DNA from 3 places in the Schleiferilactobacillus harbinensis genome. Region 2 is predicted to be linked to each of the others. Evidence: riboswitches for the same ligand, from Rfam matches in the RefSeq annotation. Region 2 holds a riboswitch; each other region holds the start of a gene.
The links. A riboswitch is a leader RNA that binds a small molecule or an ion and turns the genes downstream of it on or off. The one in region 2 is predicted to bind thiamine pyrophosphate.
Positions count from the first base shown of each region.

Region 1: linked by a shared signal. The riboswitch ahead of thiT (energy-coupled thiamine transporter ThiT) and the one ahead of FMM01_RS14860 (ECF transporter S component) in region 2 are both predicted to bind thiamine pyrophosphate.
Region 3: linked by a shared signal. The riboswitch ahead of FMM01_RS08080 (thiamine-binding protein) and the one ahead of FMM01_RS14860 (ECF transporter S component) in region 2 are both predicted to bind thiamine pyrophosphate.

Region 1 is NZ_CP041364.1:1,617,680-1,628,312, forward strand. It holds gene tnpC (IS66 family transposase) at 1-1,552, shown strand, start outside; gene FMM01_RS08260 (ROK family protein) at 1,633-1,827, opposite strand; gene FMM01_RS08265 (MFS transporter) at 1,970-3,379, shown strand; gene FMM01_RS08270 (hypothetical protein) at 3,786-4,097, opposite strand; gene thiT (energy-coupled thiamine transporter ThiT) at 4,344-4,946, opposite strand; TPP riboswitch at 4,995-5,090, opposite strand; gene FMM01_RS08280 (alpha/beta hydrolase) at 5,153-6,061, opposite strand; gene FMM01_RS08285 (ATP-binding cassette domain-containing protein) at 6,464-8,089, shown strand; gene FMM01_RS08290 (hypothetical protein) at 8,208-9,428, shown strand; gene FMM01_RS08295 (helix-turn-helix domain-containing protein) at 9,402-10,268, opposite strand; gene FMM01_RS08300 (DUF805 domain-containing protein) at 10,404-10,633, shown strand, end outside.
Region 2 is NZ_CP041364.1:3,001,869-3,012,501, reverse strand. It holds gene FMM01_RS14885 (HAD hydrolase-like protein) at 185-853, opposite strand; gene FMM01_RS14880 (TetR/AcrR family transcriptional regulator) at 905-1,483, opposite strand; gene FMM01_RS14875 (ABC transporter permease) at 1,565-2,623, shown strand; gene FMM01_RS14870 (ABC transporter ATP-binding protein) at 2,623-3,333, shown strand; gene FMM01_RS14865 (hypothetical protein) at 3,418-3,645, opposite strand; TPP riboswitch at 3,807-3,896, shown strand; gene FMM01_RS14860 (ECF transporter S component) at 3,977-4,552, shown strand; gene FMM01_RS14855 (ATP-binding cassette domain-containing protein) at 4,553-5,962, shown strand; gene FMM01_RS14850 (energy-coupling factor transporter transmembrane component T family protein) at 5,962-6,651, shown strand; gene FMM01_RS14845 (MFS transporter) at 6,795-8,054, shown strand; gene FMM01_RS14840 (nitroreductase family protein) at 8,172-8,936, shown strand; gene FMM01_RS14835 (GNAT family N-acetyltransferase) at 8,947-9,561, shown strand; gene FMM01_RS14830 (hypothetical protein) at 9,502-9,768, opposite strand; gene FMM01_RS14825 (DUF6792 domain-containing protein) at 9,780-10,633, opposite strand, start outside.
Region 3 is NZ_CP041364.1:1,580,705-1,591,337, reverse strand. It holds gene FMM01_RS08100 (Asp23/Gls24 family envelope stress response protein) at 1-276, shown strand, start outside; gene FMM01_RS08095 (Asp23/Gls24 family envelope stress response protein) at 303-719, shown strand; gene FMM01_RS08090 (ABC transporter ATP-binding protein) at 1,545-2,489, shown strand; gene FMM01_RS08085 (ABC transporter permease) at 2,482-3,315, shown strand; TPP riboswitch at 3,362-3,466, shown strand; gene FMM01_RS08080 (thiamine-binding protein) at 3,552-3,848, shown strand; gene FMM01_RS08075 (cation diffusion facilitator family transporter) at 3,909-4,808, opposite strand; gene FMM01_RS08070 (M20/M25/M40 family metallo-hydrolase) at 4,937-6,256, opposite strand; gene FMM01_RS08065 (PTS sugar transporter subunit IIC) at 6,253-7,539, opposite strand; gene FMM01_RS08060 (glycosylasparaginase) at 7,559-8,509, opposite strand; gene FMM01_RS08055 (LacI family DNA-binding transcriptional regulator) at 8,718-9,668, opposite strand; gene FMM01_RS08050 (6-phospho-beta-glucosidase) at 9,787-10,633, shown strand, end outside.

The DNA of each region.
Region 1 (10,633 bases), 1.4 Mb from region 2:
CGACCCAAAAAATAGCATTGCACTCGCAGATGCCACCCCCGAGCAATTACGGACTATCGTCCAAAATTTACTCCACGAAAACCAACAGATGCAGGAGCAGCTGGCCGTATTGAAACGTGTTCTCTATGGTCGTCGCCGCGAATCCAGCCAAAATTTGCCCGATGGGCAAACCAACCTCTTCAACGAACACGTGCTCACCCAGGAAGAACAAGCAGCGGTCGCCAAGGCGAGTGGCGAAGACGAGCCAGTCAAGAAACGCCCTAAGAAAGTGGTTCACCGAAAATCGATGGACCTGAGTCAATTACCACAAAACACTCGCGACTATACTTTAGACACTGAAGATCAGATTTGCCCAGGATGTGGGAAGATGATGGCCGATATTGGGCGGACAGCCGTACGTAAAGAGGTCGACTTTGTCCCCGTTAAGTTGTTGGCCACCACTGTTTACCAGCACACTTACGTCTGCACTAACGAGCAGTGTTTACAAGACCACGGTAAGGTAATCACCAAGAAAGCAGACGTACCGAAGCCCGTGATCTCCCACAGTATGGCTTCAAATGCGGTCGTGACCGAATCAATCTTGACCAAATTTATCTATAAAGTGCCGGATTACCGGCAAGAAAAGCTCTGGCATAATCGTGGCGCAGATTTTACCCGGCAAGCCCTGTCTGGTTGGCCTATCAAGGCAGCCGAAGAATATCTGCGGCCGCTCTACAATTTGATGCATCAAGAACTGCTGGCCCAGGATATCATTCACGCCGATGAGACGCCCTACCGGGTGCTCGCCATCAAGAAGGCCAAGACCTATTACTGGGTTTACACCTCAGGCAAGTTTGCGGAGCATCAAATTATCCTGTATGACCACGGCGACACCCGCGGGTACGGCGAAGCTGAGCGCTTCCTTAAGGGATATACGAAATACCTGCAGACCGATGGCTATGCTGTGTATCCCCGGTTGCCGGATCTGACCAATGTTTATTGCTGGGCGCACGTCCGGCGGAAGTTCGACGAAGCGGTTACCGGTGGTGATACCGGATTGGCACCCATTGGTCGGCAATACTGTAATGAGATGTTCCACTTGGAACAGGGATGGCGTGGCCTGCCCGCAACTGAGCGACTTGCGCAGCGTAAAGAACACCTCCAGCCGCAGATGGATGCCTTCTTCAAATGGTTGTTTGAATTGGGTGACAGTTACTTACCGAAATCCAAACTTGGTCGCGCAGTTGAATACGCACTGGGCCATGAAGTAGGATTACGGGCGGTTCTCCAAGACGGCCGGTTGGAGTTATCCAATAACCGGGCCGAACGAGCCGTCAAAGAGCTGGTGATGGGCCGCAAAAATTGGCTCTTCTCACAGAGCAAACGCGGCGCCGTAGCGACGGGCATCTTATTAAGTGTGCTCAAAACTGCAGAGATAAATCACCTCGACCTTCGTCAATACTTGAACTATTTGTTTGCGGCATTACCTAATTTGCCGGTGCCCGGGGACTTGACGGTCCTACAGGACTATTTACCCTGGTCACCGAAAGTGCAGGAGATCTGCCACGAATAAATAATTCGAGTACAGCAGTGGCGCAATCCTTATGTTAGAGGGTTGCGCCACTTTTTCATATACGCCCGTTTAACGACCTCTTACGGTGAGCTGATACCCACGCCCACTGGTGCATAGTCTGCTTTGGCCTGCTGGACGATGGCCGTCAGGGCCGCATAATACCCCGCTAAATCCTTAGGGGTCGGCACACTGCCTTGACTCACCAGCTGATCATCATGCAGTACGCCGTGTTTGATCGACGTCCCGCCCACATCAATGACTACGAGATCTGACATATCGTTTCTTCCTCTCTGAACCATTCTCATTCCAGTTTAGCAGATGCTGAAGCCGGTTGCAGAAAAATGCAATCGGTGCCAGTTTAGAATCATTATTGAAACGGTCATGAAAATAGCTTATGCTAGTTTCGAGGTGATTTTCATGGTAACTCACGATATCCAACTGACCAATGGCCGGCAGCGTACCGCTTTTATCGGCACACTATTGCTGGGCACGTTCGGCATGTCCATCAGTCAGTCGTCCTTATCTACGGCGTACCCCACGCTCATGCGTGAATTCGCCATCCCGGCCAGCATGGTCCAATGGCTCACCACTGGATTCATGCTGGTCATGTGTTTGTTAATTCCCACGAGTCCGTGGCTATTACATAACATTCCATTCAAGAAATTATTTGTCAGTGTCGTGCTCACATTCAGTGCCGGCACCCTGCTCTGCGTCGTGGCGCCAACGTTTTGGGTCCTGGTTTTGGGCCGCATGCTGGAGGCCGTCGCCGTCGGTATTATTTTTCCATCGTACCAAACTGTTCTGCTGATCATCACGCCCGTCCCTGGCCGAGGCAGCGTCATGGGGCTGGCGGGCTTGATCATGGGCAGTGCCCTGGCAGTCGGGCCCATCGTGTCGGGGGTCGTTTTGAATTTCACCAGCTGGCGCGGACTCTTCGTCCTATTCCTGGTGGTCATGGCCATCGTCTTGCTGCTGACTCCCTGGGCGATTCAGGATGTCGTCGGTCAGTATCCCAGTGAGATCGACGGCTTGTCCGTGGTATTGGGCTTGGGCTTTATCGGCGTGCTATACGTGCTGACCGAAAGTGTTTCCGCTGATCCACAATGGGGTCTTTTAGGCGGTTTGCTGGTGGCCAGTGTCCTGGCGATTGCCTGGTTCATTTATCGCCAGCTGCACCGGGATAAGCCGTTGTTGAATCTGCGGGTCTTCACCAGTGGTATTTACACGAAATCCGTCTTTCTGACCGGAATTTCATACATTGCCCTGATCGTCACAACGATCTTGATGCCGCTGTATTATCAAAACGTGCTGGGCACGTCCGCCTTGGTTTCTGGCCTCGCAATGGTCCCAGCGGCTGTTGTCTTAGCTTTGCTCAACCCGATCAGCGGCCGCTTGCTGGACCGGATGGGCGGCAAATGGGTGGTTTTGATCGGCCAAAGTCTGATCGTCGTCGGTATGGCCGCGATGATTTGGGCCGCCAGCCAACGCCTGCTGGTCCTATCGATCATCATGGCCGCCTTCATCGAAAGCGGCAACGCCTTCGTCATGATGCCCAGTGTGACCATGGGAGCCAATGATTTACCGGAAGATCTGGTCGCCCATGCCACGGCCGTCACGACCACTGCTCGGCAGTTGTTCGGCTCCGCCGGCGTCGCTATTGCGACTGCCCTGCTGACGCTGTTTACCAATCAAAACGCCGGTTTAGGGAAGATCCCCAGCCAAGTCGTCGGCTTCCAATGGACGTTCTTCATCTTCGCGCTGGTTGGTGTCGGTGGCGCGCTGATTGCCTTGACGCTGCCGAAGGGCCAAGTCAAGAATTCCAGATAAGACCACATTTCGAAATTACGCCACCTAAACGTCACAAATTCTTCGCAATTTCCAGATAATATAGAAAATGTCAAGAGCGAGGCAGTTAATGTAAGTCCTCGACTTGATTGCCAACAACAGCAAGCAACCAAAACTTTTTCTTCATGTTGATTTTCCTCCCCCAACAACCTATCCAACAGTTCAGCCAACCAGCCTCCCCCTGGCAGTTGAACAATAAAAAGTAAGCACCGTCGACCCGATACCAGGCGACGGTGCTTCTTTTTGTACAGAGGGCGCAGGCCGACGGTTAGCGGCGTAGGCAGAAGGGCGAAGGACCAGAAAACCCGCGCTTAGGTTTACTGGTCCTTCACCCTTCTGCCCTAGCCGCTGTCGGCCGGAGCCCGTTTACGCGGAGGCTGTCAGGCCCTCACTCCGCCGGCCGCTCGCCCAACCGATGCAGCTCACCAGCATAAATTCCAATATACTGACCATCGCCAGCTTCACGGTAACTTTGCAGCGTCACACTGATCGTATACCGGCCGCCGTCCCATGTTTGCCGATAAGTCATCGTCTTGGGCGGTAATTGGCCTTGGAACACCCGCACGACGCCGTCAATATTTCCATCGTAAACGATCACTGAACCGGCGGTATCCGCGCTGGCCGTCGTACTGGGCATGGCCGCCGTAATGCCTAATCCAGCCGCCACCGCCAGCAATGCTGTCATTATCTTAGCTTTCATGGTGCCCACCCTTTCTCTTAACTGATTATCCAATCACCCAACACTATCAGCATAGTCAATAATATCGTCAGTGCCGTTAAATTGCTTTTGTGCAAGCGATTTATTCAGCAAACCAGCATATTGCCGTACTAAGCAAATTAAAAAAGTGATGTTCTCGAACCGGCCTATACCAGATTCAAGAGAGAAAATGCCCACCATAGCCAAATTACTGACCACAGCGGGCATTATCTGCTTTGTTTAAATTAACTAATGAGCCTCTTCAATATGCCGATTCCGATTCGATACCACAAATAATTGCGGTGCGATGGAGGCCAGTACGCCCAGGACCACCGCCACGTAAATCAATCCCAAAACAGCACTGATCCCGTTAACATACAGGCTGAACAGCCACACATTCCAGCCTTTGGGGGCATAAGGACCCCAGTAGAAGACCCCAGCAATGAAGTGGAAGAAATACTTGGCAATGGTGCCGATTAGGCCGCCAATGAAAATATAGCCCACGGCCATGCCTAACTTGCGGTCCTTCAAAGCGTCTCGCAGCGGCAGGGCCACTAAGCCAGCCAGACCGAGGACACCGAACGCGACCGGATATTCCATGATAATCTGGAGCGGGTTCAACAGATTGCTGCCGCCGCGGAGCATGGCATCCAGCAAGCCCCAAATCAAACCGGCGATTGTTCCCACCTGCCAACCCCGCCGCTCAGCAACCAGAATCAACGGCAGCAAGCCCCACTGCAATTGAATCCCCAACCCGCCGATACTATGGGGAATATAACTCAGCGCCATGGCCAGCGCGGCCATGATGGCGCCCTCGATCAAACCGCCGAGGGTAATCTTCTTCTTCAACATAAAAAAGCCTCCCTAATGTTTGAGTTTCCAAGCACAAAGGAGGTATTTTTCAATACCACGCACAATTCCTACGCTCGCATTAACGAACAGGTTCGAAGGGTCCGATTACTCGTTCTCAGCCAGATGGCTCCCCCTTGTGTGGTTTCTCATTTAGTTTTTCAAAAGCTATCATACCATAACTGGATTGCTTGGCAAGGCCCTTCAGATTACGGCTGACCGTACAAAAACTTATTAATCTTATTCAGCACCAGCGAGTCATCATGGAGCATGCTGTGTTCCCCCGGCAAGCCGCGAACTTCGATTTCACTGAAGGACTTAACGATGGGCGCCAAAATATACCGAATCGATTTGGCTGAGATCACGGTGATGTACTTGTCCGTATTCGTCCCATTGTTCAGGTTGCCGAACACATTTAACACCTTGGCATCTTTTGGGAACCGATTGCGGCTCAAGAGCATTTCTAAATAAGTCGGGTTCATCAAAATCGGTCGGCCGCTCCACGTGAAGCGGTTGAAATTCGGCAGATCGCCCAACGCAACGACGCCATCAAAGGGACCGCCCACCAGGACCAGCTTATTCAGCTTGGGAAACTTCGGATTATCGTAATTCCGCATTTCGGCAAACACCAGCGCTGTGGCACCAACTGAATGGCCCACCGCATTGTATTGGGTGAAGCCGTAGCGTTCTTGCAGGGCGGGCAGGACTTTTTCTAAATAACGCGAAATAAACCGGGTACCGACCCAGTTATCCTTAAAGACCACCTGCACGATGGGATGCGGGTCGTTGGTCCAATTCCCCGCGTAGGACATCTTGCCGCCGCCCTCGTAAGTGACCTGCAGCCAGCTGTCCTGGCGGGTCGCTTTGGCCGCCGATTCCACCATCTGCTGGGTCGAATGGGCGCCGCCGCGGAATCCGTGGACGTATAATGTGGGAATTTGTTTGACTGAAAAATTGCCATCGTTGGCCGGCAGATCCAACCGCTGCTGAGCCTGAGCCTCCACCTTCTGCGATGCCGCCCGCCGTTTCGAAAACCGGGTAAACACCGGCAGCAACCCCGCGCCGGCAATGAAGCCGGCCAAAACCGCCCCTAGGTCGGTGATTGTTTCGCGTTCCAAAATCTTTCCTCCTCGAATATTGACCTATCTACTATAGCATAATGGCGGTAAAACAGCTTGAAATCGGGACAGGCGCGTGCTCACAGGGCCTTCACAACTATTTTTAATTTTCATATTGCCTTTTATCATTGTTGGTGGTATCTTTAGGCCATCATAAATCAGAGGAGGGTTGTCCCATGATGCTGCGCGAAAAGATTTTCTCTCGTTTTGCATTGGTGTTCTTTGCCGATGCACGCCAGAAAATTGAATCGGCAGCCTAATCCTCTGAGTAAGTGGGATTAAGGCACCTGCTTTTTGTGGTGCCTATCATCCATCGTTTATTTTTTGAGCCGCAGCTGCCGACGCACAGTTGACGGCTTTTTTGGTTTCCGCAAACAAAAGATAAACGAGAGGATGATCAGCATGGATAAGCATTTACGGCACTATCTCTGGGAATTTAAGGGACCAAATTCATTATTAGTGATCATCGTACTATTCATGGCGGTGATGCAGACCGCCAACGGGATTGGCAGCGCCAATGCCTTGACGGCACTGGTAGCCGGCCAGTTTCCTAAATTTTTTCTCTGGGTGGGGCTTATGACCGCGGCCTATGCCCTGTACTGCGGTCTAATGGGCGTGCAGCAATATCAGTTTTCGCGTTGCCGGCAACTGATGAATACCGCTATTCGCCGAGACATCACCGCTCGGCTGAGCAATACCAGCTACGAAGTCTTTCACAGCCAATCACCGGCAGTCTATGCCTCTTGGCTGACGAATGATGTCCACACCATTGGGGTCAACGGATTCTACGATGCCTTGGAAATTGTCGAGTCTTCCTTTTCCGTCATCTTTGCCGCGGCAGCCCTCACGGCATACCACTATTCCCTGAGCATCGCAGTATTGGTTTTGGCCGTGGTCGTGTATCTGGTCCCCAAGGCGTTCGACACGTCTTTACAGGCCCATTCACTAGCGATGACCCACGCCAATGAACGGTTGATGGGCCGTATCTCAGATGTGCTGAGCGGCTTTGATGCTTTGAATTTACTGAGCCTGCGCAAACTCCTGGTCAAGCGGACGGTGGCCGCCTCCAACGACGTGGCGGTCCACGTCAATTCCTGGCAAAAAATGTACGGCATTACGAATGCGACGATTTGGGGTACGAGTGCGATTTGCCAAAACCTCGTTCTACTGCTCACCGGCTACTTGGTATGGCAGCACCTGGTCCCTGTGGGCACGGTGAATGCCAGCATGAATTTTGCCGGTCTAATTTTCTCCGGTCTGACCAGTGTCATGTCCTCCTATATGGACATGAAGAGCATTATTCCCATTTTCAATAAGTTCGATCAGGTACCGGTGCGGGACACGGCAGGGTTAGAAAAAATCGCTCCGTTCACCACGGCCCTGCAGATGCATGATATTACCTTCGCTTATAGCGAAGAGAGTCAGCCAATCCTGCAAAACTTCTCCCTAACGGTGGCTAAAAACAAAAAGTATGCCCTAATCGGCCCTTCCGGCAGCGGTAAATCGACTGTTCTGAACCTGCTCATCGGCAACCTGACAAATTACACCGGCACTCTGCTGTACGACACGACAAATTACCGGCAAATTCTCCCGGACAGCCTAATCGCGCAGGTTACCTATTTGGACCAGACACCGTTTATGTTCAACGATACGTTGAAAAACAATTTGACCATGGGCGAACCTTATTCTGATACGGCGGTGGCAACCGTCATCCAACGGGTTGGCCTGGCCAAGATGGTGGCTGATCTGCCCGGCGGTTTGACCACAATGGTGGAAAAAGACGGCCATAATCTCTCCGGCGGTCAGAAGCAGCGGATCGTGCTCGCCCGGGGATTGCTCCAAGGCCGACAAATTGTTTTTATGGATGAAAGTACGGCTTCTCTGGATCCGCTATCGGCCCAGGCCATTGAAGAAATGATCGTCACTGACCCGCACTTAACCGTGGTCATGGTCACCCACCACCTGCGGCCGACCATTGCCCAACAGGTGGACCGGGTGATTGACAGCACCGAATTCGTTCCCGCTTAGCATATTCTATTCAATTTACTTGTTTGCGCAAAAGCAACTTACGCCCTGTAAGCTGCTTTTTCTGGCATACTGAACATAAGTGGTGGGATTGATCACTGCCTGTAAGGAGGAAACAAACATGAAAAGATGGGGATATGCGCTACGTTTTGAACTGCGCAAACGGCCCTTGGTCTGGCCAGTTGTCTTACTGTTGGCAATTGGGTTAAGCGTTGGCTTTTGGCAGCAACGCCAGGCTCAGACGCAGTTTCTGCAAAATTATACGCAAAGGCTGGACAAACAGTATGTCGGAAATAAACAAATGGGGCGTGCCGAACTGATTTCTTTTAAAAAATCACCCACTGCCTATCACCAGTGGTACATGGATTCGCTCGCCATTAACTTATCTAAAAAGAATCAAACAACTGTGTTGCCAGGGTTCGGTATTCGCCTGTACGCAAATATTGAAACTATGAATAACGTGTTATTGAACAGCATGGCGCGCACCTATAGCCAATTTCAATACATGCGGCGCCAAAAAATCACACCAATATACCCGGACAGCTTGGATATTGAAACGAGTACTGGTGATTTGGACGGGCTGAGTACCCAGGACACTCAGATGGTGCTGCGCGATAATCCCCACTACTATTTGCAGGGCTGGTATTACCTCTGGTACTTGATTCGCGCCAATAGTGTCATCCTGCTATTTTTGGTGGGTATTCTACTGACGGGCCGGCAATGGGCTAAAGAGCTGGCCAATAAGAAAGCCCACAGCGATTGGCTGCTGTTGCAAGGACAACGGACGTTGGCACAACTGGGAAACCAATTTAGTATCATCTTCTATACGTTTGCTCAGATTGTTCTGTTACCCCTAGGACTGGTTACGCTCGGGATTGGACTCGGCGCCGGCTGGGGCGACTTGCGGTATCCTGTGTTCGGCTTCTCCAACCCTGAGGGCCTGGGCCTCGCCGAAAGCTTTATGCCGCTGCGCAGTTATCTGTTCCAAGCATTCGGCTTAATCATTTTGCTGATCCTTTTTCTCACTTTGCTGAACATGGTCTTCGCTCAGTTATTCCGGAATAGCTGGCTGACGACGGTGGGCCTGTTGCTGGTAGTGGGGATCACCCAAGTGATGCCGGCAATTCCAAATTTTCCGCTTACCTATTTCCGAATCAACGAGACGATTACCGGTATCTTGCAGAAAACCGCGGATAGCGACGCGTTACAGCCGCAAAGTGCGCTGCTCAATTTGAGCTGGTGGTGTCTGGCTCTGTTGATCATCGTTTTGCTGCCCATCATCAGCCAGCAATTCCACCAGTTTTGGCGGACTGCCTCACACCGGTACCTGCAACAAGCGTAGCCAGCGCAAATCGGCCTGGTAGATCGCTGGATCAACGGTTTGAAAGAAAGCCAGCTTGGTTTTAATAGCTAGCAAATAATCTCCATCCCGAGCGTCTAGATAGTTGGCTGCCAGTTCAATCAATTGGGCCCGGTAAGTGATCAGCACACTGTTGGCTCCCGCCAGATACTGTTTGGCATCATGGATCATCCGGTACGTCGTATTCCAATCCCCCTGACGGAGCCAAACCACTGCCAGCTTAGCCAGCGACGAGCCCACCAAGCCGGTGTAATCCGGCAATCGATTGGCCGCAAAAGAACGCATCATATTCCGGTACAAGCGCAGGTTCAAAGCCGCCGAAAGCGACGGTACGGCTTGGTTGAAAATAAAATATTCCAGTTTGAACCAAGTCGGCTCTTCTGTCAGATAATCTGCAATCCGATCCTGGTCAGTGGCTGCAAACTGATACTCCGGCACAGTGATCCGCGTGATTGCCCCATTGACCACCATAACCAAGATTTGAGCCGGAATGCTCCCCTCCGTATTTTGCTTAAGCACCTGCACAGCCTCTTGCAGAGCTGGCCGATCCGCCCGCCGATCGGCCAGCTGAATATCGTCCATCAATCGTTCAATCACCGTGGGTTGTAAGGCACCAACGATATTGAAAAATTCGGTGCCGCTCATCCCCGCTGAATGCAGGAGGGCAATTAGATTAGCCGTGGAAATCATCGCCAGGCCGCGTTCAAACCGGGACACGGTACTGGCGTCCAACCCGCCGCGTACCTGATCAATCGTTAGGCAGCGGCGCACTCTGATTTCGTGAAATATCTGGCCATAGCGCTTAGCAAGCTGATCGATCATCAAACTTCCCCCCTTATGCTATAGGATACTTGTTTTTGTCATCAATACAACCAAGCGTTGGAAGACCTATACGTTACAATTTCAATGATTGGTGAGACTTAAATCGGTGATTCTGTTGAAAGGAGTGCTTTTAACATGATGACCACCCAAAACAAAACGCAACCTGTCAATTTTATCCAAGCCATGAAGCTTTTCTACACCAGAGCGTTTGATTACAGCGGTAGGAGCAGCCTCTCGGAGTATTGGTGGTCAGTACTGGGCGCTTTGCTCATTATGACTATTCCCACAATGCTATTTGCATGGGCAGGCGGCAATGCAGATACCACTACCGGCAATCTGTGGTTAGTAATGGTTCCCGAAGCCTG
Region 2 (10,633 bases):
CCAATTGTTGCCCCTTCACCGGTCTTGCCTACAAAAAAAGCTTTGGCCTATTCCGCGCGCCAAAGCTCCCCAGACCGAATACCGGTCTGTTCCGTTCACTTCGGAGCCTCGCAGGACTCGGTTAAAGTGGCTTGTTTGATTTGTTCAATACCATACGACATTTTAGGGCGTTGGTCAAGGGTGGTTATTTCACGCTGCCGACCAAAATCTCTTCAATCCCCGCCGGAATATCCCGCGGCTGGCTCACGATCACGTCCGCCCCCGCTGCACTGAGCTCCGACCGATCGCCGAACCCGTACAGCACGCCGATCGTCGGCACACCGTTATCGCGACCGCCGATCATATCCGTGTTGCGGTCACCGATCATGATGCTGTTGCTGGCCGCCGCGTCTGCTTCTTTCAACGCATAGGCCAATACGTCAGTCTTCGAACTGCGGATGGATTCGTCCATCGTAGCGCCGTAAAGCCCGCTGAAATAAGGATTCAAATCAAAATGCTGGACGATTCGGTCAATCATCGCTTCCGGCTTCGTGGAAGCCACATTCATGGTGAAGCCCGCTGCGTGCAACTGCTGCAAAACTGGAATCACACCAGGATAAATCTGCATTTCAAAGATGCCCTGATCGGCATAATACTCCTGATACAAATCAATTGCTTGCTTCACCGCCGTGTTATCTAAAGTCGGGTAAAACTGATGCATACTGGCGCTCAGCGTTGGCCCGATAAACAACCGATACTGATCATTGGTCAACGGCGTCAACTGCATTTTTTTGACAAAGTATTTAATACCGGCCACGATGCCTTGCTCAGAGTTAGCAATCGTACCGTCAAAATCGAAGAAAAGTTGTGTCACATGCGTCCCGCTTTCTATAATGAGTAAATTGTCCTCATTATACCAGTTCCTTCAAACAGTCTCCACGCCGGTACGGAACATGACCAGCGCCGTGTCCAGTGTCAGCCGGCCAGAACGCTGACGCATGGCGGGCATGGGCAAAAAAGCCGACAGGATGGTTAGAAAATAGAGGGTAATATCCCGAATGGCATAAGCCGGCTGCAGCTGCGCCCGGTAGGCGGCAAAAAAAGCATCCAGCGGCAGTAAAAATCCCTTTTCCCAAGCAGCGACAACGGTTTGCCGGACAGCCGGCCCCATTTGAAATACATCATGCAGCACCAATTGCAGATCCATCGGGTCTTGATTGGTGAGCTGATGGCCCAGCCGCTGCAGCTTGACGGCAAAACTCGCCGACCCAGCGGTAGCCTTAGTGATCAGGGCGGCCATGGCGTCACTGACGTGCATCACGACAGTGAGATAGAGTTTCTCCTTGGTACCGAAATAATGATAAATCAAAGGCTGCCGCACATCGGCGGCTTCCGCGATGGCCCGGGTGGTGACGCTGGTGTAACCCTGGGTCATGAATAAGGCTTGGGCCGCGCGCAGGATTTTCTGCATCGTGTCCTGTTTTTGCTTTTCTCGTAAGTTCAATTATTTTTCAGTCCTTTTCGTTTATCAACTGATAAATGAGGTGGTATAATAGGCCCACACAAGAGATTGGAGGTCTGCCCTATGTTTCTGGCAATTAAAGAAATTATGCACAATAAAGCCCGCTACCTGCTAGTGATCGTGACCTTTGTGCTCATTTCTTACCTGGTGTTTTTCCTCACTGGTCTAGCCACTGGTCTGGCCCGGAATAACCGGACCGCAATCGACGCGCTGCCGGGGAATTACGTGCTCATGTCCAAGTATGCCAACAAGAACCTGCTCAGCTCGGTGCTGACCAAAGATCAGTATACCGATGCGGCGAAAAAAGGCACGAGCCTGCTCGGCCAAATGACCGTGGTGGCGGAAAACCCAACGACCAATAAGAAGCTGAACAGCAACATTTTCGGTATCAACCTTGACGGCCGCTTACGCCCCAAGGTGACCAGCGGTCGGCTGCCGGCGAAGAACAGCGAAGTGCTGGCCGACGACAGCGTGACCTACTACGGCGTCAAACAAGGGGACCGGATCACGCTGAATGGCAGTACGCAAAAATACCGCATCGTCGGGCTGACCCACGACCGCCGGTTTGCCACTGTACCTGTATTCTACACGAGTTTAGCCACATATCGGCAAATCAAATTCGGGCAAAAACAAATTGCTAACGTGTCAGCTGTTGTCAGTCCAAAAAAGCTGAAGAACCTGCCGAAAAACACGGAACAGGTAACCAAAGCGGCGCTGATCACCAACATCCCCGGCTACACGGCCCAAACGATGACTTTCATGCTGATGATTGGGGCGATGATCGGCATTACACTGTTGATCATCGGGATCTTCATGTATATCCTGACGATTCAAAAAATCGGCATGTACGGCGTCATGCGCGCCCAAGGAATCCGTACCAGCGCCATCGTCGCGGCCTTGTTCTGGCAAATCCTGGTCCTGGCCGTCGTCGGCGTGGGTATTGGGATCGGCCTATTAGCCCTGACGGCGCTGTGGCTGCCTAAAACGATTCCGTTCTATTCCGATCCCCTGCTGCTGGCGATCATCACCGCGGCCTTGATCGTGATGTCCCTCGTGGGCGGTCTATTCTCCCTGCGCCGGATCCTGCACATCGACCCGCTGGAAGCTATTGGAGGCGAATAATCATGGCATTAATTGATTTGAAACAAGTGACCAAAGTTTACGGCAGCGGCCACACTGCGGTCACGGCCCTGCATCCCACCGACTTCACATTATCGTCAGGCGAGTTTGCCACAGTCATCGGTCCGTCCGGCTCGGGTAAAACGACGTTGCTGACGATCATGGGCAGCCTGCAGCAGCCTACCAGCGGCCAGGTCCTGATCAACGGAGAGGATACCACCAATTACAGCGAACACCAGCGCACCGACCTGCGCTTCAACACCTTCGGCTTCATGCTCCAGGGCAGCAACCTGATTCCCTTCCTCACCGTGAAGGATCAATTAGCCCTGGTGGACCGCTTCAACCACCACAAGCAGCACGCCATGTCAATGGATTCGCTGTTCACTATGCTGGGCATCACCGACTTGGCCCGCAGCTACCCGGCGGAACTCTCCGGCGGCGAACGGCAGCGGGTGGCTATCGCCCGAGCGCTGTATAACGACCCGCCGATCATCCTGGCCGACGAACCCACCGCCAGTCTGGATACCAGCCGGGCTTTACAGGTCACCGAACTGCTGGCCACTATTGCCCACAAAATGAACCGGGGTGTGGTGATGATCACCCACGACACCCGGTTACTGGATACGGTTGATACCGTTTATGAAATGCGCGATGGTGTTTTGCAAAAGCTGGACGCCAGCGGCGTGCAGAAAATCCGCGCGGCGGCGGTTTAGGAAAAGTTAACCCGAAAGATGTGTTAGCCTGGGTCAAAGAAAACCACCCAGATCTATTCTAATAGCGCGCCATACTACGGGGAACTACCATTTGAGGATCTCTTGAGCCGATGGTAGTTCCCCGTAGTGTTTTAGCAGGTGCTGCACATCAGCGACAGTGGGGACGTAGCCGGAGTACATTTGGTTGGTGATGGCAAAGACCAGTTCGTCGTAGACGGTTTTGCTGGGCATGGTAACCCCCATGATGGTTAACTGTTGGGGGTCGCGTTCCAATGGTCTATATGGATTGTTTTGCTTGTCTTTCTTGTCCATAAATGTTTCAACTCCTTCAACAAATTATGCCATATCGTAAGGTCAGATAGCCCGCAGAATGCCTCAAAAATTGGATAAATCAATTGAAAAGTCCCTTAAATTAATTGAGTACGATGAAAACAGTTGACCCCCAGCCCAATCCGGGCTAAACTGTAGCCAATTGAAACGAGCTGGGGTGCCATTAGTGGCTGAGAGAAACCCATGAACCTGATCTGGATAATGCCAGCGGAGGGAGCTCATGTTATTCTTTTTGCCATTCGGTCTTTCTCTCGGCGAGAAAGACCGTTTTTTATCTCCCAATCGTTTCAAAAACACAGGGAGTGATTATTTTATGCAACATGCAAATAGCCAAGTTGCCCAAGTGAATCCAGTCCGCTGGACCATTCGGGACGTTATCTTTTTAGCCCTCATCGGTGTTTTCTTCGGCATTATTTATCAACTGTGGAGCTATGTGTATTACGCCCTGGCCGCGACGCCGCTGAAGCCCTACGCCAACGATATGACCATCGGCGTATGGATCATGGCCGGTCCCTTAGCCGGTGTCCTGCTGCGCAAAGTCGGTGCGTCGGTGATCGGTGAATTACTGGCCGCCGCGGTGGAAATGATGCTGTTCTCCAGCTGGGGGGCCGCCGACCTGATTTCCGGTTTCATTCAGGGTATCGGCAACGAACTGGGCTTCGCCGCCACCGGCTACAAGAATTGGGAAAAATTAGGCCTGCTCATGTCCACCATCGGGGCTACCATCGTCACCTTCGCCTGGGATTGGTTCCAAAGCGGCTACAAGGCCTATACCCCAACCATGAACATTACCTTGCTCATCATTCGCTTTGTCTCCATCGGTTTCTTCTCCGGCGTGCTGGTTTACTGGATCAGACAATTGGTGGCCAAGACAGGATTGTTGAAGTAAATGGACCACTTTGCTGTAACCAATTTGACGTTTGCCTACGCTGAAGATGCGCCGCCGATTTTTCAAGATCTGACCTTTGCCCCGGAACCGGGGACCTTCAACCTGCTGACGGGGCCCTCCGGCAGCGGCAAGTCGACGCTGCTGAAACTGTTAGCCGGGTTGTATCCGCAATACGGCGGCGTTATTCAGTCCGGCCAAGTGACGGTGAACGATACCGAGATCAGCACGCTGCAGCCTTTCCAGCGGGCGGCGCACGTGGCGATGCTGTTTCAAAATCCCAGTCGGCAGTTTGCCATGCGCACGGTGCTGGAACAGTTGCAGTTTGCCCTGGCCAATTTACAACTGAGTCCGCCAGAAATCGACCGGCGCATTCAAACGGTGCTCACCGATCTGCACTTGACGCAATTCACCCACCGGGCGCTGGAAACGCTGTCCGGCGGCGAGCAGCAGCGGGTCGCCCTGGCCAGTGTATTAGCCCTGGGCAGCTCACTGATTCTTTTGGATGAGCCCTTTGCCAATGTCGACGCGGCGGGGCGAACGCAATTATTGGCCGACCTCAAAACCTTGCAGCGCACCCAGCATAAGACGATCATCCTCGCCGACCATGACCTGTCCGGTTACGCCGGCTTAGTGGATCAACTGTACCACGTTGACGGCACCCAGCGTACGCTGCTTCAGGAATCACCGGCCGCGCTGCCGGCAACGACCCCCGCGACCCCCGTTCAGGGCCGGCCGCTGACCACGGGGCCCCTGGCGTGGCATGACCTAAGCCTCACCGTCGGGGACCGGCCGCTGATTACGGCCGCGCAGTTCACTTTGCCCGCTGGCCAGCTGGGACTGCTGTCCGGTGACAATGGGGCCGGCAAATCCACACTGTTCGCCGCCCTGACCCGCCAGCGCCGCTATGCCGGTGACATACGTTACCAAGACCGGCCCGCCAAGCAGTACAAGCTGAAGCAATGGGCCCTGCAGGTGGCAGAAGTGTATCAAAACAGCCCGGATCAGTTCATCCGGATCCAAGCCAGCGATGAATTGGCCTTGTCTGCTCAACACAGTCTGCACCCGACGTACTGGACTGCGGAACGGATCGCCCAGGCGGCAGCCCGGCTGAATCTGGCGGCTGTTTTGGACCACGTCAGTTACGCCTTGTCTGGCGGCCAGCAAAAGAAGCTGCAGGTTTTGAGCATGCTGATCATGGGCCAGCCGGTGCTGCTGCTGGACGAACCCTTTGCCGGCCTGGATCAGGCATCGCTGCAAGCAGTCCTGACTCTCTTGCAGCAGACCGTCCATGACTTGCAGCTCAGTGCGCTGGTTGTTTCCCATCAACGGCAAGGCGTCGTCTCGTTCATGGATTACGAATTGCGTTTGGCTGACCAGCAGCTGCAGCTGATCGCCGGGGAGGCGGCTTGATGACTCAAACGGCAGATACGCCCCGCGGACTGAACGCGGCAACATTAACGCTGATCATGATCGGTATCGGGTTCCCGCTGACCTTCGCCCAGAGCGTATGGCTGAACACCATTGTCGCTGGTCTGGGACTGCTCTATCTCATTGCGCTGCGTGTTTCCTGGCGCAAGGTGAGCCTCATTCTGCTCATCGCCCTGCCCCTGGCCTTCGGCAGCTGGATCTCCTTCTGGTTTTTCGGCACCGTCGACCGCTGGCACCTGGCCTGGATGTATGGCAGCCGGGTGTACGCTTATCTGCTGCTGGGGATGATCGTCACCATGACCGTCAGCACCCAGCGCTGGCTGGTCAGCCTGCACCTGCACTTTCATTTGCCTAATGCCTTTGTCTTCGGCTTGCTGGGCGCGCTGAATATGGCCGATCGCGTGCGCCATGAATTCCGCCGAATCCAGTATTCCGCCCTGATGCGCGGCGAGAATCTGCGCCTGTGGAACCCCCTGCTGTACCTGCGCATCGTCTTAGTTTCCCTGAATTGGTCCAACGATTTAGCCGAAGCAATGACGTCCCAGGGATTTACTGAAAACGCCCCGCGTACCGAACTCATTGCCGACCCCATGCCGGCGTGGCAGTGGGGTCTGGCGGGTGTCCTGATCGTCATTTACTGCGCCGCCGCATTCGGTCTCCGGCCGTGGTAATCATTTCTCGATTGCGTGAGAAAATTTTCACACTGCCTTGCAACGCTTGCGGATATGTGGCACAATCATTGTCAAGCAATCTGTGCAAACAGTGCGCCAATAAATAACGCATGTCAGTGAGCATGCATTTGGAGGCCAATACCGTGGAATCATACAACACTAACAGTACAAACTTAACCCGCAATCAGAAACGGACCATCGTTTCGACTAGTGCGGGTTTTGCTTTGGAAAATATGGATGTCATGTTCTTATCTTTTGCCCTGGCACCAATGATCGCCAGCTTACATATCAGTGGCGCTGAGGCCGGGCTCATTTCTTCGATCACCAACCTTGGAATGCTGGTGGGCGGAGTGATTTTCGGGTTATTAGGGGATCGTATCGGACGGGTGAAGACCTTCTCGCATACGATCTTTATTTTTGCCTTTGCCACGGCGGCCATGTTCTTTGCGAAAAACATCTGGGTCATCTATATCCTGCGCTTCATCGCCGGCATCGGCGCTGGTGGCGAGTATGGCGTCGGGATTACCCTGATCGCTGAGAATTTCAAGAAACAGCACGTTGGCCGGATGACCAGCGTGGCCGCGATTGGCGGTCAAATCGGGGCGATCTTCGCTGCTGTCATGGCGTCCTTGATCATCCCCAACTTCGGTTGGAACGCCCTCTTCCTGGTCGGCCTGGTGCCTGTTGCCCTGGCCTTCATCGTCCGGGAACACTTGCAGGAAAGCCCGGTTTTCTTAGAGAGTCAGCACACCGCTGAGGGGAAGAAAAAAATCAGTCTGGGCCAGCTGTTCACCAGCAAGAAGCAGGCGTACCAAACCATCGCTCTGATGTTCATGGTCGTGGTCCAAATTGCCGGTTACTTCGGCTTGATGAACTGGCTGCCGACAATCATGCAGAAACAACTGGGGATCACCGTATCCGGTTCTTCCATCTGGATGATTGCCACCATCGTCGGCATGTCCATCGGCATGATGACCTTCGGCAGCATCCTGGACTACCTGGGCCCGCGAATGGCCTATACCATCTTCCTGCTGGGGTCCGCCGTCTCCGTCTTCTTGATTACTTTGGCGGCCAATGAAATTACCTTGATCCTCGCCGGTGCCGTATTGGGCTTCTTCTCCAACGGGATGTTCGGCGGTTACGGCGCAATCATTTCCCGCCTGTACCCCACCCACATCCGGGCTACGGCAAACAATTTGATCGTTAACGTTGGCCGGGCTATCGGCGGGTTCTCCTCCGTCGTCATCGGCTTCCTGATGGATCACTACAACTTGATCACGACCATGAGTTTTCTGGCCGTGCTCTACCTGCTGAGCTTCGCCGTGATGTTATCGATTCCTGCCCTGCGTTCCTTGAAGATGCGCAATGCCGCCGACGATGAAGAAGAAAAGACGGCCGCTTAAGCTATTCTAAGCCTCTGCTCCGGCTGGTCATTTTGACCGCCGGAGTTTTTTTCTGCCTTGCACCGCCTGCAATTCCCTACTAAACTGGTCATTATCTTGCAGCAAAGGTGGTTACTTATGGCAGATCAGACACATTCCTTCATTGACACACTCTTGCACCATACATCGATTTGCGCATTTCAAGACACTGCTGTTCCGGCAGAGACCCTGCGCACCCTGGAAGATGTGGCCCAGCACACCGCGTCCAGTCAGTACATGCAGCAGTTCACTCTGATTCGGGTTACGGATCCTGATTTGCGTCAGAAAATTGCAGCGCTGACGACCCACCAATATATTGCCGGGCCGGGCACGTTCTATGTTTTCGTCGTCGATCAAGCCCGCAACGTGCGGCTGGCCGACAATCTGCACGCCGCCACGACCCGCCTCACCGACTGGAATGCTTTCTTAGCCGGCGTTTTCGATGCGACGCTGGCCGCTCAAAATATGGTGGCGGCCGCCGAAAGCACCGGACTGGGTACCGTTTATCTGGGCAGTATCCTGAACGATCCCCAGCAGATGATCGACCTGCTGCACCTGCCCCGCTACACCTTCCCGCTCCTAGGGCTAATGGTCGGCGTGCCAGCGGACAAGCCAGACGCCAAGCCCCGCCTGCCGCACGCCTTAGCGGTGGGCCGTAACAGCTATCCCCAACCGGCCGATACCCCGGCCCTGTGGGACACGTATAATCAGGCGGTGCATACCTACTACGCCGACCGGTCCAGCCAACCCCGGGACACCGATTTTGCCCGAATGGTCGTGGCCAACAGCCAAGGAGATCCCCACCACCGGGGCGAAATTGGCCGCATTCTCAAGAGGCAAGGATTCCAACTCCCGCAAAAATGAATCGAGGTTAATGATGTTTACACTCACCCAATTTGATCAGCACGGTCACCAGGTGGCCCTGGTCTTTCCAGAAGAAAGCCACGCCGCCGCGATTTTCGCCCAAGTGAAGAAAAATCGCGACCTGCTCACCCGCTGGATGCCCTGGACCAAGGACACCAAACACGTTCACGATGAAGAAAATTTCTTGCGCTACGCCCGTACCCAAATGATCAACAATAAGCTGTTTCTCCTAATTATCACAGTGGACGGCACGCCCGCCGGCATGATCGATCTCCACGACTTCGACCAGATGGCCCACCACGCCAGCGTTGGCTACTGGCTGGGAACCGATTATCAGGGTCTCGGCATCATGACCCGGGGGCTGGCCACCCTCTTTGCCGTCGGCTTCACCCGGTTGGGGCTGCGCAAAATCCAAGTGCTGGCCGATGTCGAGAATAAGAAAAGCCGGGCAGTCCCGGAGCGGCTGTTCTGCCACTTGGATGGGATCCTGCCCGACCATATTTATCAAAGCGATGCCTACCATGACGCCGCTCTATACTCCCTGACCCTGCCGAATTATCAGCAGCTAATCAAGGAAGAAAAACTGCGCCCCGTCGATAATATGGAAGTAAACAGCGAGTTGTAACATATCAAAACGAATCTGCCGGAACGTCCGCAATTTGCCGGCTGATAACCGGCTCGTCAGCCAGCGGGGCAGACTGCGGGCCGAAATGACCGGCTCAGTGCTTAACCAGCCGGTGGCCGTCAAGTACCGCAAATAATCCCGCCGGTAACGGATACTCTTGCTCGCCGGCAAATGGGGTGTTTCACCCCAAGCCCGCATATAATTCACGATCTGCCAGCTCAGACTTGTCGTCTGGTCGCTGGCTGTTTTTTTGAAGAAATCCCCCAACGTGGTGGCCGCGTAGCGAATCTCGGCCGGGGAAAGATAATCGGAAACTTGGGTAATGAACGGGTATTGCGAACCGGCCGCTGAACAGCATGGTAAGATCCGACGTAGACATTGCCCGCTAAGTTATAGAACAGCCGGGTAATGTCCTGGGCAAAACCTTCATTGGTGATCGCTAAGCGCGGATCAGTCACCGTCTGGGCCAGCAAGGCTGAATCTGAAGCATTCGCGATGCCGCGACTGGTGGCCGCCTGCAGGGCAGTCCAAGTTTCTAGAGAAAACCGTTCCGGCGCAATCTGTTGGATCTGACGCAGTTGGACCGGGGCAGCATTCAGAGTGTACCCGGCCGCAAACGCGCCATCGATCAGCTGCAAGGACTGGACCAGGTGGCCGCCCAAGGAATGACCGATGCCGTATGCTTTGGTGGTCGTCGGCAATTGGGCCAGGACCTCAGCCACGAACCGGCGGGCGGCGTCGATCTGGGACATTTCCGTATCCTCCCCTAGCAGCACGGCCTGCACGTTGTACCGCCAGTCGCGATAGCCCTCAATTAAATTGGCATCCATGGCCGCCAGCGGATGAGCCAGCGCCTCTGTCAGGTGCAGCGGTTCCGCCGCCCCCTTCGTGTTTTCTGTGCCGCGGAACAGGAAATACACCTCCGGCGGTGCCGCTGGCGGATAGAAGACCACGGCGTCCGCCGACAGGCCGGTATCCGCTGCCGCCGGTACCAGCGTCCGGGCATTGTACGTCGCAATGGGGATCCCGAAGATATGGTTCAACCGCCATAATTGCCACTGCCAAAACTGTT
Region 3 (10,633 bases), 1.4 Mb from region 2:
AATCAGGTCGACTTGACCAAAGGCATTAGTGCCGAAGTCGGAGAGAAACAAGTTGCCATTGATGTGGATATTGTCCTGGAATACGGGCGTGATGCCCAACAGATTTTCCAAAAGATTTGCGATCGGGTCCGGGACCGGATCGAGGGGATGACCGGACTCACCGTCGTGGAATTGAACGTCCACGTCAGCGACGTATTAACTCGAGAAGCGTGGCGCAAGCAGGCCACAGATAATGAATTGGCGCGGCAGAAGAAGCTGGCCGCCCAAGGTGTGTAGGGACAGAAACGAAAGGAAGATGTTAAATGACCACAGCAACGATGGACAACAAGCAAATGACCGGCGTGAACAAGGAACTCTCCTTCAATGACAATGTAATTGCCAAGGTCGCTGCCCACGCGGCCAGCGACATCGAGGGCGTCTTGGATCTCAAGGGCAGCATGATGGATAACATGACGAATATGTTCACCTCCGGCGATACCCGCGGGGTCAGCGTGGATGTATCTGATGACGCTGAAGTCGCCGTTTCCTTTGAAGCCATTCTGGAATACGGCAAGAGTGCGCCAGCCATCTTCGACCGGGTGGTGAACACGGTCTGCAAGACGATTCCGGAACTCACGGGGTTGAAGGTGACCGAGGTTAAGATGAACGTGAAGGACATGCTGACCCGGGAAGAATGGACCGAAGAGACTAAGAAGAACGACGACGATACCCACAAGTAACCATTTGTAGAACGTTGACCGCTCGTCAGCGTTCTTTTTGCTGTGTTTTGCGGTGCGCCAGACCGTTGTGCGTACCGGCCAGCAGGGGTGCAGCTCAGTTAGGAAAAGTTTAGTAAAATTACTTGCGGCGTGCAAACAAATAACGGATACTTAAAAGGCAGCTGTTTTTAGGGATTTGGCTTCTCTTTGGCTTAATCTTTGTGAATACTCGTCTAGGAACCCTTTTACAGCGGGTGCCTACCAACTTTCGCTAAACTATTTTGTAAAAAATAGAATAACCTCCGTTATTCACACTTTGTTCATAAACATCCGTTAGTATAGAGAACGGTTGAGATAGAACTTAACCACCCCAATAATTCAACTTTTTTCATTTCCTTCCCCCCAAGTGAACATGAAAAAAAGACTGACGATCCCCCAATCGTCAGCCACCCTTACTCCTTTTACCGCTGGTCCCCCAACCAGCGGTTTTTTTGTACACAGAGGGCGCAGGCCGACGGTTAGCGGCGTAGGCATAAGGAGCAGGATGCAGAAAACCCGCACTTAGGTTTTATGCATCCTGCTCCTTATGCCCTAGCCGCTGTCGGCCGGAGCCCGTTTAGGAGGAGAACGCCACCCCCTAGCCGCTGTCGGCCGGAGCCCGTTTAGGAGAAGAAGCCGCGACCGGCCCCATCCCTTTTAAAGAAAGCCTCACCCCCGCCACCCTGCCCCAAATGTGTCAATAATGTAAGACCAATCGCATCGAATCAGTTTCGTCCTACCCCCATTTCTGCTAGACTGGTCCCATGAGTAATAATTAAGCGGCTCATTGGAAGGTAGGTATGATTTATGGCAGATACGACAGACTACGCCGCCAGTGTCGAGCATTTATCCAAGAAGATGCACTACGTTCAGATCTTGAAGGATGTGACTTTTTCTGTGGGTAAGGGCCGCATCCTGGGTCTTTTGGGACCAAACGGGGCCGGCAAGACGACGACGCTGCGGATCATGGTGCATTTGATGCGCCCGACCAGCGGTACGGTGACCATCATGGGGGAAGATGTTGAAAAGAACTTCACCAAGGCCATCGCCCACGTCGGGGCAATGATCGAAGCGCCGGAGTTCTATAATTATCTGACCGGCTTCAAGAATCTGCGCCTCCTGGCAGATATGAGCCGGAAACAGATCAGCAATGAAGATATTAACGCAGTCTTAAACCGCGTCGGTTTGGCCAATCATGGCAATGCCAAAGTCAAGACGTATTCTCTGGGAATGCGCCAACGGTTAGGCGTTGCCCAGGCTATTTTGCACAAACCGGAAGTGTTGTTGCTGGATGAACCGATCAATGGCTTGGATCCGGCGGGCGCCCATGATTTTCGGACGCTGATGAGTGATTTGCGCGATCAAGGCACAAGCATTGTCATTTCCAGCCATATCTTAAGCGATATTCAATCTCTGGCTGATGATTTGGTGGTCTTGCAGCACGGTCAGGTGACGTACCAGGGGACCATGGATGAGTTGATTTCCCACGGCACCAACCACTTGACCTTGATCACCGCCAAGCCGGACGACACGGTCGTCATTTTGCAAAAACTGCAAATGCGCTATACCCGCAAGGCCGATACCTTTGATATTGAGGTACCTGCTGGCGATCCCCATGCGTTCCAGAAGCAGCTGGCTGAAGAATTGTTCAACGCCGGCATCCCGGTCACGACGATGCAGCTGAAGCAAGCCAGCTTGGAAGAGAGCTTCTTGGCGCTGACCAAAGAGGAGGGGGAGAAAGCCAATGTTTAATCTATTTCGCAATGAATGGCGCAAACTTTGGGCGAAGAAGTCATCTTGGATTCTGTTGCTGATCGCAGCGGTTATCTCTGGTCTGACCGCTTGGGGCGCCAAGGCGTTGAACACCAGCTTCACAGTTGGGACCAACGGTGCCGCAACTGGCGGCAGTACTGGCGCAATCAAGGCCGCGGATGCTTTTTCCTCGATCTTTTCCAGCGGGGCCGCCTTTGTCGTGATTTTTGCCATTGTCATGACGGCCATCATCATTACTGAAGAATTTGCCAAAAACACGATCAAAATCTTACTGACTCGGCCGTATTCCCGCCATGCCATTCTCTTTTCCAAACTGTTAGCGAGCTTTGCATATCTGGTTGTTTCACTCTTGGCCATCTACGTAGTCGCTGCACTCTTTACCGGGGCGTTCTTTGGCTTCGGCGGCTTGGATAAAGTGGTCGGCCATGGGATGAATTCTTGGCTCTATGGCCTAGCTGATGTCGGGGTGAATGTGCTCAGCAGTATGTTCTACCTGTCGATGGTTTTTGTGCTGGCAGCAGGGATGCGGTCCCAAGGGCTGGCCATCACGTTCAGTATTCTGATGCAACTGGTGCTTGGTATCTTCAGCGGTCTATTGGACGTGCTGATGACGACTAAGAAGTGGTACTGGATCAAGTGGAATCCGTTCAATTTGATGGCTTATAATCCGTTATCCAGTTCGCAAGCAACCGGGGCGGCGGCCCTGAATGTTTGGGGCTGGCTGATTGGCTTAGTGATCTATATTGCAATTTTCTACCTCATCGCCGACTACATCTTCAACCGCCGGGACGTTTCCCTTTCCTAGCTTGCGCCACGCCCCATTTCCGAGTATTCTGTTGGGGAATAAAAAAATCGAATAGCAGGGGAGTCGCGTTAGCGGCTGAGAGGCGGGTGTGACCCGCGACCCTTTGAACCTGTCAGATCATGCTGGCGTAGGGAGTTGCGGATGGTAGTCCGCATTCATGTGGTGTAAGGCCCTGGCTAGCTGTGATCTTGACGGCGGTCAGGGCCTTTTGCTATTCCCCAAGGAGTGATTGACAGATGAATGCCAGTGTTGCGATTCAAGTACTGCCCATGTATCCGGATAAGCAGAAAGTGGTAGCCATTGTGGATAAGGTGCTCGATTATATCAAGTCCACCGGCGTCACTTACGATGTCAGTGCCTTTGAAACCAGCTTGGAGGGCGATTACGACCAATTGATGGACATTGTCAAAGAAGTGCCCAAAGTGGCCGTGAAAGCTGGGGCCGACGCGCAGATGGTGTACGTTAAGATCAACTATTTCCCGGAGAGTAAGGGTTTGACGATTGCGGACAAAGTGACGAAGTACCGGGAATAACCGGACGAAAAAATGCGGATCGCCTAAAACTCAGGCGGTCCGCATTTTTGTATCCGGTCGTTACACTGAATGATCCGTGGACTCATCGGTCAGCCGGCCCAGCTCAACCTGGGTGGTGACATGACAAAGATCGTATTGGGACGTGAGCAGCCGGTCGCAGCGTTCCAGGAAGGCGTTGTTATCCGCCATGGTGTTGCGCACCAGATGGACGGTACAGGCGTTCTCCGTCGTACTCAACGGCCAGATGTGCAGGTCGTGGATCTCAATTACACTGGGGATTGCCAGCAGCGATTCCCGCACCTTATCCAAGTCGATATTCTTTGGTACGGCATCCAAGGAGAGCCGGGCGGCGTCCATCAGCAGATGCCAAGTGGTGATCAGGATGATCACCGCGATGATCAGACTGATCGTCGGGTCCAGCCAGTACCAGTCGGTATACAGCATCACGAAGCCGGCAATGACGACCCCGACGGAGACGGCGGTGTCGGCAGCCATGTGGAGAAAGGCGCCGCGAATGTTAAGGTCGTGTTTCTGACCAGAAAGGAAGAGAAAAGCGGTCAAGCCGTTGATCACCACCCCAACAGCCGCCACGATGATCACGGACCAACCGGAGACCGGCGCTGGGTGCTGGATACGCTGCAAGGCCTCAATAATGATTCCGCCGATCGCCACCAGTAAAATGACGGCGTTCAGCAGGGCGGCCAGAATAGACGAGCGCTTGTAACCATAAGTGAATTTCTTGGTGGCCGCGCGCTGGCTGAGGGCCATCGCGGCCCAGGAAATGGCCAGCCCTAAGACATCAGAAAGGTTGTGACCAGCGTCGGCCACCAGAGCGAGAGACCCCATCGCGAGACCGACCCCGCCCTCAATGATGATAAAGGCGGCGTTTAAACCAATGCCCCATTTGAAGGCCGCCGTATGATCCTGCGGCGGCGTGGGTTGAGAATGAACATGGGCCATCATAACACCTGCTTTCTCGAAATATTGCTTCACTAACATATGAATGTATGCTCATGTGTTCATACGTACAGTGTAGCACATCGCCTATTAAAAAACACCGAATAGTGAAAACTATTCGGTGTCAACGTTTATAGGTTTGCGAGGGCTTGGATGCTCAGGTAATTGATCACCAGCATGCGGCGGAAATCGCTAATATTCAGCCACTCGTCTTCCTTATGAGCGATCCCCTTTTGCCCGGGGAAGGAAGGACCGAAAGCGACAATGTTGGGCATACTGCGGGCATAAGTGGCGCCCGTGGTGGTGACCGGTGAACCATCGGTGCCGGTGATATCGGTGTATACCTTGGCCAAAGCCTGGATGAACGGGCTGTGGGGGTCGTGTTTGACCGGGGCCATGCGGCTGGTCACCGTCAAGGCGGCCCCCGCCGGCAGCAGGCCACGCAAGTTGCTGACAATTTCGTCCTCCGTCGTATTTAAGGGATAACGGATGGAGAAGGCCAGAGTGAGGTGGTCGCCAGAAAGCGCAATACGATACGGCGTTAATTGCAGTGCGCCGCTCACCGGATCGGTGAAGCGGATATTGGCGTGTTCGCCAGCAAAGGCCCCCGCAAAGTGCGCTTGATACCACTGGAACAAGTCGCCGGCGCCGCCGGGCAGCTGGGTACCGGCGGCAGTGAGGTGATCTAAAACATTGTCGCCTAATTCTGGCGCGTTACTGGGTGCTTTCTTCCCGTGGAAGTGTTCTTGATGACCATCCGGGAAGGTGAGGGCGGCCCGGTCGGGAACGATGGCCGGGGAGAATTCGCCACTGATGGCGAATTGCGGACCCAGCACGGCAGTGTCGATGGGCCAGGTGATCGCGCCTCGCAGGATGCCCCGTTCGCCGTAGACGACGGGATATTTGCCATCGGGGGTGTAGCCCCAAATGGGCGCGGGCTGCTCGGCCAGGTATTTAGGAATATCCTGACTGCCGCTTTCTTCATTGCTGCCAGCGAGAACGCGGACGGGCCGTTTGAGCGGGGCGCCGTCTTCCGCCAGCCAGCGCAGGGCCCAGAGGGCAGACAACCAGGGCCCTTTGTTGTCCAAAACGCCGCGGCCTAAGAACTGAGTCGGCGTAATCGTTAACTCGAAGGGCGGGGTGTGCCAACCGCTGCCGGCAGCCACCACATCCAAGTGGCCGACGATGCCGACGTAGTCATCCGTGGCGGCAGCTGGCGAACGGTATTCGCCCCAGCCGACGGCGTCCCCAGCCAGGCCGGTGGTCAGGCCGGCTTCTTGGGCAATTTCTAACCCAGTGGTCAACGCCTGCCGGGGGTTGACACCGAAGGGCGCGCGGGGCGCTGCTGGGCCCTCTACGGACGGCACGGCGATCAAGCGCCGCAGGGCGGCGGTAATCGCTGGCCAATCACGGTCCAGCCGCTGTTCAAATTTCTGCTCTAATGGTTTCACGCTTGTTGGGCCTCCAATTCAGATTCCAAATACTGCTGGTCCTGAACCTTGGCAAAGGGATAGTAGATCAAACACCCGAGAATCAAGAGGATAAACTGCAATACCACGCCCCGCCAGCTGCCGGTGGTCAGCCAGCCGGAGAAACCGATGGGCGTCGTCCAGGGCAGATTCACCCCGTTGGTATACGGAATCCAGCCCCAGGTGAAGCACAGGCCGGCAATCAAAGTATTCAAAACGGGCGTGATGATGAACGGCACCGCGATCACCGGGTTCAGGACGACCGGCAAGCCGAAGATGATTGGTTCGTTGATGCCGAAGATCCCCGGCACCAAGGCCAATTTGGCCAGTTCCCGCATGCGCTTGGACTTGCAGAAGAAGAGAATGACAATCAGCAGGCTCAACGTGGAGCCGCCGCCGCCAAAGGTGGTGAACATATCAATGAATTGCTGGGTGTAAATATGGGGCAGAGCGCTGTGCTGCTGGAACGCGTGCAGGTTGTCCTGGGTCAGCACGAAGAAAATCGGTGACCAGACGCTGTTGACCACCGCCGGGCCGTTGATCCCGAAGAACCACAGCAGCGAGGACAGCGTATTATACAGCAGGACGGACGGCAGCGAGTTGCCCACGTCCTTGAGCGGGGCTTGCAATATCGAATAAATAAATTGATATGCGGTGCCGAAACTGGTGAACGTAAAAATCAAGCGGACAAAGAAGAACACCAGAATGACGCAGGCACTGGGGATCAAGGCAGAGAAAGAGGCCGTGACCGCCGGCGGCACGCCATCAGGCATTTTAATTTCCCAATGCCGTTTGACGGCGAAGCGGTAGACTTCCACACTGACGAAAGCAATGACCAGGCCGAGGAAGATCCCGTTGGGGCCGACAAAAGTTGTATTCACGGCTGAAATGGTCTTCTTGCCAACGACCATGGTGGTCGGGGTCAAAATAAAGAAGGAGACCAGGGCCACGATCGCCCCTTGAATCGCATCCACGCCGCGGTTTTTCGCGTAGGCATAGGCGACTGCCAGGGAGGACAGCATCCCAGTAAAGCTGAAGACGGCATTGGATACGGCGGTGAACCAGTCGATCCACCCTTTGCCGAAGACACCGGTCCAGAATTCTTCCCAATGGGGAATGGGGAAGTTGCCCAGGAGCAAGAAGATTGAGGTCACGATGATCAGCGGGGTAATGATCAAGAAGCCATCCCGCATGGATTTGAGCACCACGTTATTGCTCAATTTCACCGCAATCGGTAAGACATGTTTTTCCATCCATTTATTCATGGCATTTTTCGCTCCTTTCCTAAGCTAATGGTGCTTGCCGGCGGGCTTTGTCCGCCGCCAGCCACTCGGCCGTGACCGGTTGAATATCCGGCTGGTCGCCGTTGGGCTGGGCAATATAGATTTGCGTCGGGCCATCGTCCTGGGCCACGGCGAAAGTGAATTCCACATTCGTCGCAATGCCCCAGTCGCCGTCCTGACGCAAAGCAACGTAGGAAAATTCCCGGGGATGCTGGCCAATTTTGGTTAGCCGATCAATGAACGGATATACGGCTTGACGCAGGGCTTCGCTGGCACTAAGCCCGGTGCCCATCAGGCGAACGGTCTCGTAGCTGAGGCTGGCTTTCATCAAGTCTTCCCCCATGCCCGTGGCCGCGGCCCCGCCAATTGTACTGTCGACGTAGTAGCCGGCCCCAGGCAGCGGAGAATCGCCCACGCGGCCGGTGCGCTTCATGAACAGCCCAGAGGTGGATGTACCCACGGTCATTCGGCCCTGAGCGTCCAGCGCGACCATGCCCACGGTATCGTGCCCGTCATAGGGATTCAGGTTCTTGCTGGCTAATTCCTGGCGTTTCTGTTCCCATTTCTGCCCAGCGCGTTCCGTCAGCATGTTTTTCAACTGAAAACCATGGGTACTGGCGTACTCGGTGGCTCCGGTACCCACCAACAGGTTGTTAGCCGGTTCCTGGCTCAGCGCTTGCGCCACCGCGATGGGGTTGGCGATGTCCCGGGCGCCGGCGATGGCCCCTAGGCGGAAGGTATCGCCGTCCATGTAGGCCGCGTCAGTTTCCACCACACCGGCTGCATTGGGCAAGCCGCCATAGCCGACGGATTGGTAATACGGATAATCCTCCACCGCTTTAATCGCGGTTACCAGAGCGTCTCCCGCGCTGCCCCCAGCACGCAATTCGGCCATCGCCGGGGTGATCCCGGTCTCCGCCATGCGCCACGTACCAATCATTGCAATTGTCATTTCTTCCTGCTCCCTTCAATGGATATATGAACAATTATGGCATAGGAAACCGCTTTTGTGGGATAAACCACAAGGATAACGGGTGTTATATTGGGAAAAACGGCATAAAAAACGGGATATGCACAGGTGCGCATATCCCGCTGCTTCCTTTTCCCCAAAAGTTGAACATAGATAGTATAGCGCTTACTTGAGCAAAATGCACGCGCTTTCAATAATTCGTGGTTTGCCGTTCAATAATTTTCGGCACGACTGGCTTCATGGGCTGCTGCGGCTCATTGAGCTGGTTGTACAGATAAGCAAAATCGTTCTCCGCCTGGGCTTCAATATGCAGGTCCACCGTCGTGATGCCCATCAAGCGGCTGATCTCGCTGTTATCCATGCCGACCACCGCCACATCCTGGGGTACGCGGATGGCAGCCTCCCGGAGATGGGCAATAAACGCCGCCGCCACGTAATCCGAAAAACAAATCACCGCATCCGGCCTTTGCGGCGTAGTCAGCCAAACATCGGCCGCTTGGCTGCCCGCGCCGTGCTGGCCTTCATGATACTGAATCCAACTCGTGTCCACGGCGGGGTCTTCAGCTTGGAAGTCCTTCAAGGCTTGCAGCTTGGCCTGGGTGTTGGCGTGGCGGGTGCCGGTGAAGACACTGCCGATGCGCCGGTAACCCTGGGCGGCCAGCCGCCGCAGCAATTGCATATACAGCGGATAATGGTCCACATAAGACGAATAGATGACCGGTGAATCGACCCGCTGCCACGTGGCCAGCGGGCCGAATTGGGTATACGGGGTGAGCCGGTCCCAATGATTCAGCCGAGTGAGCAGGAACGCCGCATCCAGACTGTGATCCATCAGGCCGTTAAGTACCGTCAGTTCCCGCTCGGCGGTTTGCGTGAAATAGACATTCACGTGGTAGCCCTGCGCATCGGCGGCCTTCCCGAAGGCCGTAAGAAACTCGCCGGCGAGTTGGAAATAGTCGCTGATCAAAAAACCGATGATGTGGGTCTGCTGGCGGCGCATATTGCGTGCCGCCTGGCTGGGCACATAGTGGAGCGTATCGATGGCGGCAAGAATGGCCTGGCGCTTTTCTTGGCTCACATAGCCTTTACCGCTGATCACCCGGGATACTGTGGACTTCGATGTCTGGGCGAGCCGGGCAATATCAAAAATAGTCGCAGTTATTTCAAAAACCTCCTTGACCTGGGAACATTCCCATACTTTAGAGTAACAGTGAGCAAAGAAAATGTCGATGTGTTCAATACGAAAGGAGATCCTCCCTATGTCCCGTCAAGCCTTGAAACTCGTCACCATCGGCGGTGGGTCCAGCTACACCCCCGAACTGATTGAAGGATTCATCAAACGCCAAAACGAATTACCGATTAAAGAAATCTGGCTGGTAGATATTCCTGCCGGTGAAGAAAAGCTGCGCATCGTTGGCGCCATGGCCCAACGGATGGTCAAAAAAGCCGGTCTCGACTGGCAAATCCATCTCACCCTGGACCGGCGTCAAGCCCTGAAGGACGCTGATTTCGTATCCACCCAATTCCGGGTGGGTTTACTCAATGCCCGCATCAAGGATGAGCGCATTCCCGCCAGCTACGGTATGCTGGGGCAAGAAACCAATGGGGCCGGCGGCATCTTCAAGGCCTTTCGGACGATTCCTGTCATTTTGGATATCGTGGCAGATATGAAAGAACTCTGCCCCGACGCTTGGCTGGTCAATTTCACGAACCCCAGCGGTATGATCACCGAGGCCATTGCCACTTACGGCAAGTGGGACAAAGTGATTGGCCTGTGCAACGTGCCGGTGGGCGCGATGCTTTCGGAACCGCCCTTGATTGGCAACACCCTGGATCAGCTGACCTATAAGTTTGCCGGTATCGATCACTTCCACTGGCATAAAGTATGGGACGAAACCGGTAAAAACGTCACCATGGATATCGTGGACAAAATGTACAGCGATGACGCCGGTCTGCCCAAAAACATCTTCGACGTGCCGTTCTATCGCGCCCAGTTGGACGACATGCAGATGATTCCCTGCGGCTATCATCGGTATTACTATCGAGAAGAAGAAATGCTGGCGCATGCGCTGGAAGAATACAAAGGCGTCGGCACCCGGGCTCAGC